Linked DNA regions of Rhizobium sp. SSA_523. The protein of the gene in region 1 interacts with the protein of each later gene in a pairwise test. Links are inferred from orthologs where the notes say so. Each region holds a gene or a part of one and is shown on either strand. Other genes may lie near its edges.

Evidence for each region. The genes of interacting proteins can lie anywhere in the genome.
Region 2: the proteins of QTJ18_RS19790 (region 1) and QTJ18_RS04185 interact in binary tests that used the Escherichia coli proteins (3 or more experiments, as listed by UniProt). The link is inferred for Rhizobium sp. SSA_523 from one-to-one orthologs.

The regions. Positions count from the first base shown.
Region 1 is NZ_CP129382.1:2,391,618-2,397,558, reverse strand. The notes cover bases 1-2,941. They hold QTJ18_RS19790 (BolA family protein), read right to left. Parts: upstream 1,664-2,941; coding sequence 1,337-1,663; downstream 1-1,336. Other genes in these bases: cobS (cobaltochelatase subunit CobS), read left to right, coding at 2,463-2,941; QTJ18_RS19785 (J domain-containing protein), read left to right, coding at 1,765-2,388; QTJ18_RS19795 (HlyC/CorC family transporter), read left to right, coding at 10-1,314; aroB (3-dehydroquinate synthase), read left to right, coding at 1-16. Also shown: more of cobS, read left to right, coding at 2,942-3,455; cobaltochelatase subunit CobT, read left to right, coding at 3,497-5,398; QTJ18_RS19770 (esterase-like activity of phytase family protein), read left to right, coding at 5,413-5,941. UniProt on the Escherichia coli protein: Transcriptional regulator that plays an important role in general stress response. Has many effects on cell morphology, cell growth and cell division. Acts by regulating the transcription of many genes, including dacA (PBP-5), dacC (PBP-6), ampC and mreB.
Region 2 is NZ_CP129381.1:619,291-625,225, reverse strand. Bases 1,615-4,549 are described here. They hold QTJ18_RS04185 (ABC transporter permease), read right to left. Parts: upstream 3,716-4,549; coding sequence 2,513-3,715; downstream 1,615-2,512. Other genes in these bases: osmF (glycine betaine ABC transporter substrate-binding protein OsmF), read right to left, coding at 3,816-4,549; QTJ18_RS04190 (ABC transporter ATP-binding protein), read right to left, coding at 1,615-2,516. In the rest of the region: QTJ18_RS04200 (SGNH/GDSL hydrolase family protein), read left to right, coding at 130-813; QTJ18_RS04195 (ABC transporter permease), read right to left, coding at 844-1,584; more of QTJ18_RS04190, read right to left, coding at 1,581-1,614; more of osmF, read right to left, coding at 4,550-4,727; QTJ18_RS04175 (BCCT family transporter), read left to right, coding at 5,066-5,935.

The DNA of each region.
Region 1 (5,941 bases):
TACCGGGCAATGCTGAACACAGTCCTAGAGATCCTGTCGGAATACTGGCTGACTCTCGTCTCCATTGTCGGGCTGATTGCCGCCTCGGCCTTCTTTTCCGGTTCTGAGACGGCGCTGACCGCGGCTTCGCGGGCCCGCATGCATACGCTGGAGAGCAATGGCGATGAAAGGGCGGCCCTTGTCGGACATCTGATCGAGAGACGGGACCGTTTGATCGGCGCCCTGCTGATCGGCAACAATCTCGTCAATATCCTCGCCTCCTCTTTGACGACGAGCCTGTTTCTCGGCCTCTTCGGACAGACCGGCGTCGCCATAGCGACGCTGGTGATGACGGTGCTCCTGGTGGTGTTCTCCGAGGTTCTGCCGAAGAGCTGGGCCATTTCCTCGCCGGACCGTTTCGCCATGTTCGTCGCACCGGCGGTGCGCATCTTCGTCGGTCTGGCCGGCCCCCTGTCGAGCGGCGTCAACGCCATCGTGCGCTTCATCCTGTCGCTGTTCGGCGTCAACCTGTCGCGCGAGACCTCCATGCTGACGGCGCATGAGGAGTTGCGCGGCGCGCTCGATCTGCTCCACCGGGAAGGCTCCTTCGTCAAGGCCGATCGTGACCGTCTCGGCGGCCTCCTCGATCTTGAAGAGCTGGAAGTGTCGGATGTCATGAAGCACCGCACCGTCATGCGGGCGATCAATGCCGAGGATCCGCCGGAGCTCATCGTGCGCACCGTGCTGGAGAGCCCCTTTACCCGAATGCCACTGTGGCGCACGACCACCGAGAACATTATCGGCATCGTGCATGCCAAGGATCTGCTGCGGGCGCTGGCGGAGCCGAACATGGAGCCGCGCGATCTGGATATCGTCAAGATTGCCCAGAAACCCTGGTTCGTTCCCGATACGACCAGCCTCAAGGATCAGCTCAACGCTTTCCTGCGGCGCAAGATGCATTTTGCCGTGGTCGTCGATGAATATGGCGAGGTGCAGGGCATTGTGACGCTCGAGGACATTCTGGAAGAGATCGTCGGTGACATTGCCGACGAACATGATCTCGAGATTCAGGGCGTGCGTCAGGAAGCCGATGGCTCGATCGTGGTGGAGGGCTCGGTCCCGATCCGCGATCTCAACCGTGCGCTTGACTGGAGCCTGCCGGACGAGGAGGCGACGACAATTGCCGGGCTCGTCATTCACGAATCCAAGCTCATTCCGCAGGAGCGCCAGAGCTTCACCTTCCACGGCAAGCGCTTCACGGTGATGAAGCGGGAGAAAAACCGAATCACACGGCTGCGGATCAGGCCGGCAGAGGACCTGCCCCTGCAGAACTGACCCATGGCCTTCTGCCGAGCGCCTACCAGCGCGTGGCTTCACCGGGCGCTGCGGCTTCGATGGCGAGCGCATGCAGCCCGGCATCCAGTTCCTGCTTCAACAGGTCATTGACCAGGCGGTGACGCTGCAGGCGGGTCATGCCGGCAAAACGCTGGGAAACGACGCGCACCCGCATATGCGTCTCGCCGGTGCCGGTCATGTCCGGCTGATGGCCGGCATGCTGGTGGCTTTCGTCGAGAACAGCCAGTCTCTGCGGTTCGAGCGCTTGCGCAAGGACATGTTCGATCCGCGAGCGAACCGAGGCTGGTTCCCCGGCAGGCGCTTGATCGGACGGGCGAGTGATGGACATGAGCGGCTCCGCAATGCCGGAAAAGGGGGTCCCAGAAAGCAGCAAGAAACCGGTTTGTCAATTCTTGTCCTGCTGTCTGGCGCACCCCATAATGTAGCCAAATGAAACTGGATTCCAAATATTTCGATCGCATCCGGACCCGCCGGAAACGGGAGCAGGAAAGCGTGGCCGCGGCCCCGACCTGCCAATGGGACGGGTGCGACAAGCCGGGCGTTCACCGCGCGCCGGTCGGCCGCAATGCCGAGGGGCAGTTCTTTCTGTTCTGTTTCGAACATGTGAAAGACTACAACAAAGGCTACAACTATTTTTCCGGCCTCTCCGATACCGAGATCGCCCGCTACCAGAAGGAAGCGATCACCGGTCATCGACCGACATGGACAGTGGGCGTCAACAAATCCGCCAAGGACGCGCCCATTCATGCCACGATGCGCTCCGGCTCCGCCGCCAGCTACCAGCGCGTCAAGGACCCGTTCGGCTTCGTGCGCGATGGGCAGGCGGGCGCGCGCCCGACGCAGCCCGTCCGCAAGCTGAAGACGCTCGAAGCCAAGGCTTTTGACACAATGGGCTTGACGGCGGGCGCAACAGCGACAGAAATCAAGAGCCGCTACAAGGAACTGGTCAAGAAACACCATCCGGACGCGAATGGCGGCGATCGCGGGTCGGAGGAACGTTTTCGGGCTGTCATACAGGCCTACCAATTGTTAAAGCAGTCCGGTTTCTGCTAAGCCGTTCTGGTGCAAGGCAACATGGCAGCGAATGATGCGGCTGAACCGCCTGGGCGGTTCGGCGTGGAGTGGTGATGAGCAAAATCGATCTTGATATTTCCAATCTCCCCGATACGACGGTGTCGGTGCGGGACGTCTTCGGCCTCGACACCGATCTGAGGGTCCCGGCCTACAGCAATAGCGATCCCTACGTCCCTGATCTCGATCCGGACTATCTGTTCGATCGCGACACGACGCTGGCCATTCTCGCTGGCTTCGCGCACAATCGTCGCGTGATGGTCTCGGGCTTTCACGGCACGGGCAAATCCACCCATATCGAACAGGTCGCGGCGCGCCTCAACTGGCCCTGCGTGCGCGTCAACCTGGACAGCCATGTCAGCCGTATCGACCTCGTCGGCAAGGATGCGATCGTCCTGAAGGACGGCAAGCAGATCACCGAATTCAAGGACGGGATCCTGCCCTGGGCCTACCAGCACAATGTGGCGCTCGTCTTCGACGAATATGATGCCGGACGCCCGGACGTCATGTTCGTCATCCAGCGCGTGCTGGAAAGCTCGGGCCGCCTGACCCTTCTCGATCAGAGCCGGGTCATCCGCCCGCATCCGGCCTTCCGCCTGTTTGCCACCGCCAACACGGTCGGCCTCGGCGATACGACCGGTCTCTACCACGGCACGCAGCAGATCAACCAGGCGCAGATGGACCGCTGGTCGATCGTGACGACGCTGAACTATCTGCCGCATGAAAAGGAAGTCGATATCGTGGCGGCCAAGGTGAAGAGCTTTGGCGCGACGACCGAAGGTCGCGAAACCGTATCGAAAATGGTGCGCGTTGCGGACATGACCCGCTCGGCCTTCATCAATGGCGATCTGTCGACGGTGATGAGCCCGCGTACGGTGATCACCTGGGCGGAAAATGCGGAGATCTTCGGCGATGTCGCCTTTGCCTTCCGCATCACCTTCCTCAACAAATGCGATGAGCTGGAACGCACGCTGGTTGCCGAACAGTATCAGCGGGCATTCGGCGTGGAACTGAAGGAAAGCGCTGCGAACATCGTTCTTGGAGCGTAGTTTGGCTGAAGGCAGCAGAAACCGGCAGACAAGGTAAGCATATGGCAGGCCGTGGCGACAATTCGAAGGCAAAATCCGGCGGGCCGGTGGACACGGAGCCGTTGCGCCGGGCCATCACCGGCTGTGTCCGGTCGATAGCCGGTAGCCACGAGGTCGAGGTCTCCTTCGCCAATGAGCGACCCGGCATGGCGGGCGAGCGCATTCGCCTGCCGGAAATCTCCAAGCGTCCGACGGCGCAGGAGCTATCGGTGACACGCGGGCTGGGCGATTCCATGGCGCTTCGGCTTGCCTGCCACGATACCAATGTGCATGCGTCCATGTCGCCGCAGGGTGCCGATGCGCGCACCGTCTTCGACGCCGTCGAGCAGGCCCGGGTGGAATCGCTCGGCTCGCTGCGCATGGCAGGCGTTGCCGCCAATATCAACAGCATGAATGCCGAGAAATATGCCAAGGCGAACTTCACCGGCGTCGATCGCCAGGAAGATGCGCCGATCGGCGAGGCCATGGCCATGCTGGTGCGCGAAAAGCTGACGGGCGCCAAGCCACCTGCCAGCGCCGGCAAGGTGCTCGAGCTCTGGCGGCCCTTCTTCGAAGAGAAGGTCGGCGGAGATCTGGACGGTCTGAGGACCGTTATCGAGGACCAGCAGGCCTTCGGCAAGCTCGTTCGCCACATGCTGTCATCCATGCAGATGGCCGAGGATTACGGCGACGACGAGAACCAGCCGGAGGAAATGGAGAACGAGAACGACGAGGAGCAGCCGCGCAGCAACGAGACCGAGAATGACGAGGTCGAGGAAGATGCAGGCTCCGACGCCGCTCCCGCCGAAGAGAGCCAGGCCGCCGAGGAACAGCTCGACGAAGGCGAAATGGACGGCGCCGAAATCTCCGACGACGACATGTCCGACGACGATGACGATCAGTCGGAAACGCCAGGCGAAACCCGCCGGCCCAACATGCCTTTCGACGATTTCAACGAGAAGGTGGATTACCACATCTTCACCGAAGCCTTCGACGAGGAGGTGACGGCCGAGGAATTGTGCGATGAGGCGGAACTCGACCGCCTGCGCGCCTTTCTCGACAAGCAGCTTTCCCATCTCCAGGGCGCCGTCGGCCGGCTTGCGAACCGCCTCCAGCGCCGGCTCATGGCACAGCAGAACCGGTCCTGGGAGTTCGATCTGGAAGAGGGCTATCTCGATCCGGCGCGCCTCGTGCGGCTCGTGATCGATCCCATGCAGCCGCTTTCCTTCAAGCGGGAGCGTGACACGCAATTTCGCGATACGGTGGTCTCGCTGGTCATCGACAATTCGGGATCCATGCGCGGCCGGCCGATTACGGTTGCTGCCACCTGCGCCGATATTCTGGCCCGCACGCTGGAACGGTGCGGTGTGAAAGTGGAAATCCTCGGCTTCACCACCAAGGCCTGGAAGGGCGGCCAGAGCCGCGAGCAATGGCTGGCCAATGGCAAGCCGCCGACTCCCGGTCGCCTGAACGATCTGCGTCACATCGTCTACAAGGCCGCGGATGCGCCCTGGCGCCGCTCGCGGCGCAATCTCGGCCTGATGATGCGCGAAGGCCTGCTCAAGGAGAATATCGACGGCGAAGCGCTGATGTGGGCGCATAACCGCCTGATCGGACGTCCGGAGCAGCGCAAGATCCTCATGATGATCTCCGATGGCGCGCCGGTCGATGATTCGACTCTGTCGGTCAATCCCGGCAATTATCTGGAGCGCCACCTGCGCGCCGTCATCGACCAGATCGAAAACCGCTCGCCGGTTGAACTCCTGGCGATCGGCATCGGCCATGACGTGACGCGCTATTATCGCCGTGCCGTCACGATCGTCGATGCCGATGAATTGGCGGGTGCGATGACCGAGCAGCTCGCCTCGCTGTTTGACGAAAGCACCCCCTCGGCACGCGGCAGCCGCTTGCGGCGCGCGGGCTGATCGCGCGCCCCGCAATGGTGCCAACACGCCTCCTCCTGACGGGATTGCTCGCCTTAGCACTGGTCTCTCCCGCGCAAACCGGTCTGGCCGAGGAGCAAAGCGTTCCGGTCACGGCCACGCGCGTCGAGCGCTTCAAGCCGGGTTCGTCGGAGACACGCTTCGGCAGCTTCGAATTCCTGGGCGGGCTGGAATTTTCCTCGAGCGAAGATCTGCTCGGCTCAATTTCAAGCCTTCGTCTTCGGGCTGACGGGGCAAGCTTCGTGGCCGTGCTCGACACGGGCCACTGGCTGACCGGCAGGCTGGACCGCAGCGCCGATGGACGGCTGTCCGGTCTGTACGAGGTCAGGCTTGCGCCCATGCTGGATGGGCGGGGGGAGGAGCCCCGCTCCAAAAGCGACATGGATGCGGAAGGGGTTGCCCTGCGTGACGGGGAGGTGCTGGTAAGCTATGAGCGCACGCACCGCATTGCCATCTATCCCGATCCGGGCTTCCTCTCCGCGCGCCCCGGTCGCAGCCTCGACATCCTGATTCCGCGGCGCGAAT
Region 2 (5,935 bases), on another replicon or contig:
GTGAAGGAGATCAGCGCAACCTGACCTTGCCCCCTCGGCGCCTTGTCGCCTAGGTTTCGGCTCAAGCTTCCCGCGTCGGTAAAAGCGACCGGCGCCTGACGTCCTGTTCCTCCAATTGCGAGACCATGCATGCCTGTTCTGTTGATCTACGGCGATTCCAACACTCATGGGTCCTCCCCCACGCTTCCCGATCGCAGCAATTATCGCTACGGACCCGATATTCGCTGGCCGTCTCGCCTTCAGAAGGCTCTGGGATCGCAGTGGCGGGTCATCGATGAGGGTCTTCCGGGCCGAACGACGGTCTTCGACAACCCGCTGACGGGGCCGCACAAAAACGGCATGACCGTCCTTCCCGCCATCCTCGAAACGCATGCGCCGCTGGACGTCGTCGCCGTGATGCTCGGTACCAATGATCTGAAGGCGCGTCTGAACCTGCCGCCGATCGATATTGCCGACGGCCTGCGCCAGATCCTGCTGAAGATCCGGCAGGCGGCGTGTGGACCGCAAGGCCGGGCTCCGCATCTTCTCGTCATAGCGCCCGTCCCCGTCATCGAAGTGCCGCCATTTGGCGAATCGATCGCCGGCGCGGCGGCCAAGTCGGCCCGTCTCGCCGAGCTCTTCGCCAAGGTCGCGGCCGAAATCGGCGCCAGCTTCTTCGACGCCGGCAGCGTCGCAGAAGTCTCTCCGATCGATGGCGTGCATCTGACCGAGACGGCGCATCACGCTCTCGCCGAGGCTCTCGTGCCGGTCATCCGTTCCCTGCCGCTTCCTCCGTCCCCCTCCATGGATGGGGCGGAGGGGACGAACGGGTGAAGGATCGTCTTCGAAATGCGCGATCGCGGCTCAGGCCGTTCGGCCCGTGCGCCGCGCCAGATAGCGCTCCAGTGACACGAAGCCATCATGCGTGAGAAGGGCGATGGCAGCCACCACCAGGCCGCCCTGCAGGACAAAAGCGATGTTATTGGCCTGCAATCCGGCGATGATCACCTCGCCGAGCGTTTTCGCGGCCACGGTCGAGCCGATCGTTGCCGTGGCCAGCGAAATGACCGCGGACAGGCGAATGCCCGCAAGGACCACCGGCAGGGCCAGCGGGAATTCCACACCGATGAGGCGCTGCCGCTCGGTCATGCCGGCACCACGGGCCGCCTCGACGACATCGTCCGGAAGATTGGTAAGGCCTGTCAGGGTGTTTTCGAATATGGGCAGGAGGCCATACAAGAAGAGCGCGATCAATGTCGGCACAGGGCCGAAGCCAAAGACCGGAACCGAGAGCGCCAGAACCGCAACCGGCGGAAATGTCTGCCCGACATTTGCGATCGAGCGGGAGAGTGGCAGAAATTCCGCGCCAAAGGGTCGCGTGACGAGAATGGCCAGTCCCACGGATACGATGGTCGCGGCCGTGGTTGCCGCAGCGACCAGAGCAAGATGGCTGAGGGTCAGCGATAGCAGGCTGGTCTGCGTGTAGATCGCTGCCGCGCCCGGCAGCGTCATCGGCGCAAAGAGCGGCGCAAACATCATCGGGCGAATGAGGAAAGCGAGCAACAGGCCAAGCAGCAGCAATCGGGCGACAAGCGACGCCTTCATGGCGATCCTTCCGCCGAGGCAAGCAGTCGTGCCCGGCTGATGCGGCCGACGACCGCTCCCTCGCGGGTTACCGGAAGCATCTCCCTCCCCGACCAGAGAGATTCGGCCAGCGCATCCTTCAAGCTGGCGCGGCTGTCGATGGGCGCACCGGACGCCTCTCCCGCCTCGATGAACCGGCCGACCTGCTGCAGCGACAGAAGCCGGAAGGCCCGGTCCTTCTCGCCCAGCAATTCCTGGACGAACTGCGTCGCCGGATGCGTCACGATCTCCGCCGGCGGCGCGTATTGCAGCAAGCGGCCCTTGTCCATCACCGCGATCCTGGTGCCGAGGTGAATGGCTTCGTCCATGTCATGGGTCACGAGGACAATGGTCGTGGCGAAATTGCGCTGGATCGTGAGAAGATCCTCCTGCGCCTTGCCGCGGATGATCGGATCCAGTGCGCCGAACGGCTCGTCCATCAGGAGAAGCGGCGGTTCGGCGGCAAGTGCCCGGGCCACGCCGATGCGCTGTTTCTGGCCGCCCGACAGCTCATGCGGCAGGCGATGGCGAAATTGCGCGGGGTTGAGGTGAAACAGCGACAGCAGCTCGTCGACGCGCTGATCGATGCGCGCCTTTGTCCAACCCATCAGCTTCGGTACCGTAGCGATATTGTCGGCGACAGAACGATGCGGAAACAGGCCATGGCCCTGGATGGCATAGCCGATCCCCCGCCGCAATTGGTATGGCGGCACGCTGCGGTGATCCTGGCCGTCGATGCGGATCACGCCGGAGGTCGGCTCCACCATGCGATTGATCATCCGCATCAGCGTCGTCTTGCCGGAACCCGATGTCCCGACAATGACCGCGATATCGCCCCGGTCGACGGTCAGGGAGACATTGTCCACCGCCGGTTCGGTTCCGAAAACCTTGCTGACCGCTTCGATCTCGATCATGTCGCATGCCCCTTCACTGAACCCCGCGCACTCATTTCTACCAGCGCGTCGAGGATGATGGCAGCCGCAAAGGCCATTCCGACGACAGGCAGCGCGCCCAGCAAGACGAGATCGGTTGCCGTCTGGCTGATACCCTGAAACACGAAGGTCCCGAGACCTCCGCCGCCGATCAGTCCCGCGATGACGGCCATTCCGATATTCTGCACCAATACGATCCGGATTCCGGTCAGGATCACGGGGAAGGCCAGCGGCACTTCGATCTGCCAGAGTCTTTGGGGGACCGTCATGCCCATGCCGCGGGCGGCATCGCGTGCATCGCGCGATACGGTCTCCAGTCCGGCGACGGTGTTTGCCACCATTGGCAGAAGAGAATAGCCGAACAAGGCGACAAACGCCGGGGCGATGCCGATGCCCGCTATGCCGATCGCATTGGCGCCCGGCACACTGCGGCCGATCCACGCCAAGGGTGCGATCAGCAGCCCGAAGAGTGCAATCGACGGGATGGTCTGCACGATATTCAGGCTGTTCAGAATGACGGCGCGCAGCCGGGGGGCTCGAAAACACAGGATGCCGAGCGGAATGCCGACGATGGCAGCAGCGCAAAGCGAGCCTCCGGCGAGCAGCAAATGGGTGCGCAATTCGCGCCAGAAGGCCGCGCGGCGGATGTCGTATTCTTTGAGAATGGAGACCGAATCCCAGATCCCCGAGGCCAGGAGGGCGGCAAGCGCCAGCAGAGCGACGGCCAAAAGGCCGATCCGCCTGCCCGGCCCTAGACGAAGCCTTGCGATGGAATCCGCAAGCGCGATGGAAAAACCGAACAGCATCAGCCAGTAGCCGCCGCCGGGCGAGACGCGCGCATAGCGGTTCGCCTCCGGCAGCAGGTTAGCCGCCGCCTGTCCGAGAAGCAGGGTCAACACAGCGATGGCCAGGCTGGCGAGAGACAGCCTGAGGGTGGTGCGGGTGGGCAGGATCAGCATCAGGCCCGCAAGAACAATGCCGGCCATCGCACCTCCGGCCTGCCACGCCGGCAAGGCATCGAACAGCAAAACGGGTTGCGCCGCGACAATCCGGTTCGCGCGCGAGAGCGCAAAGGGCTCGGCGAACAGGCCAAGCAGAATGATCGGCAGCAGGATCGCACCCAGTTTGTCGATGCGTCGGATAGGCTCTGCGGTCAGTGCCTTGTGCGTCGGATTGGCCATGGGCGGATGCTGCTTGCAATTTCCGTCTTATCGTCTACCGGAAAGCCCGGACGAAGGTCGTCCGGGCCAAACCAGAAGCGCAGGTCAAGAGCCTGTAACTCTACTTGGCAAAGCCATGCGATGCCAGGAAATCGCCGGCAACCGCATCCGCCGGCTCGCCGCCCACCTGGACGCGACCGTTCATCTCCTGCAGGGACTTCAGATCAAGCGCCTCGAAGACCGGCTTCAAGATCTCCGCGATCTGCGGATAGGCCTTCAAAACCTCCTCGCGGATGATCGGCGTGGGGAGATAGACCGGCTGAACGCCCTTGTCGTCTTCCATCACCACCAGGCCGGAGGGCGCGATGCCGCCATCCGTGCCATAAACCATGGCAGCATTCGCCCCGGAGGTCTGTTGTGCGGCTGCGGCAATGGTTGCGGCCGTATCGCCGCCGGCAAGGGTGATCAGCTGATCGGATTTGAGTTCGAACCCATAGGTTTTCTGGAAGGCTGGCAAGGCCGCGGCGGAGGTGACGAATTCCGACGAGGCTGCAAGCTTGATCTGGCCGCCACCGGCAATGTACTTGCCGAGATCGGACATGGTCTTCAGCGAATTGGCCTCGGCGATATCGGATCTGATGGCGATCGCCCAGGTGTTGTTTGCCTGGGCCGGCGTCAGCCAGACGATCTTGTTGGCGTCGTAATCGAGCTTCTTTGCCGTCTCATAGCCTTCGTCCGCCTTGTTCCAGACGGGAAGATCAGCCTTGTTGAAGAAGAACGCGGCATTGCCCGTATATTCCACATAGAGGTCGATCTGGTTCTGGGTGATCGCCTGCCGAACGATCGGCGTTGCGCCCAGCTGGATCTTGCTCTCGGTGGGAATGTCCTTGGCCTTCAACGCCTGGATGATGACGTTTCCAAGGACGCTACCTTCCGTATCCAGCTTCGACGAAACAACGACCGGATCAGCCGCCTGCGCGCCGAGCGCCGTCATGGCGGAAACCGTGGCCGCCATCAGCAGTTTTGCAAACATTTTCACGATACCCTATCCCTTCGAAATCTTCCCACGCCCAGGCGCTCAACAGTGACAATGTCCGGATTTTCACCGCCCGGATGGGCGGTCGATGTCAGCGGCATTCGACGCCGCCATCGCGGCGGTGACCTATCCCGCCACGCGTTGCACTTTAGGTGGCGCAGGAAGCCGCCGCGACAAGGGGCAGCATCATCAATGTCAACGCCAAAAGACGCCCGGACGGACCGGGGGCGAGAGGAAATGCGAGCCGGGACGCGGTTGTGGCTGTCTGACACTTGAAAGGTCATTCAGCTGCGGCAGATAAGGGTTCCAAAGAAGAACATCGCAAGGAATGGCTAATGCCGAAGCTCGTCATGAACCCGCCTGTATTTATCGGCGCCGTGGTTGTCACCGTGATCTTCCTGACGATCGGCATTCTTTTTCCCGATAATGCGGAAACTGTGTTTGCCGAAGTCCAGGCCTGGATCTTGAGCACATTCGGCTGGCTTTATTTGCTGGCGGTGGCGATCTTCATATTTTCGGTCCTGTTTCTCGCGACAAGCCAGTACGGAAATCTCAAGCTGGGACCGGAGGATTCGCTGCCGGATTTCCAGTATCTGTCCTGGATCGCCATGCTGTTTGCCGCCGGCATGGGCATAGGTCTCATGTATTTTTCCGTTGGCGAGCCTATCACGCATTTCGCCGCGCCCCCGGAAGCACAGCCGCTGAGCGTTGCCGCCCAGCGCCAGGCCATGAGTGTCACCTTCTTCCACTGGGGGATCCACGCCTGGGCAATCTATGCCGTCGTGGGCCTGTCGCTCGCCTATTTCGGATATCGCTATAATCTGCCTCTGACGGTGCGCTCCGGCCTCTATCCTCTGCTGAAGAACCGCATTCATGGCCCGATCGGCCATGCCGTGGATATATTTGCGATCTGCGGCACTCTGTTCGGGATCGCCACATCGCTTGGTTTCGGCGTTCTGCAGATCAATGCCGGGTTGAACTACCTGCTCGGATTGCCGAACAGTGTCACCGTCCAGCTCATCCTGATCGCCGTGATCACCATGACGGCGACTATTTCCGTCGTCACCGGTGTCGACAAGGGCATCCGGCGCCTCAGCGAGCTCAATTTGATGATCGCCGTCCTGCTGATGGTCTTCGTCCTTGCCGTCGGGCCGACCGCGCAATTGTTGCGGGACTTCGTCCAGAATATTGGTTTCTACCTCGAT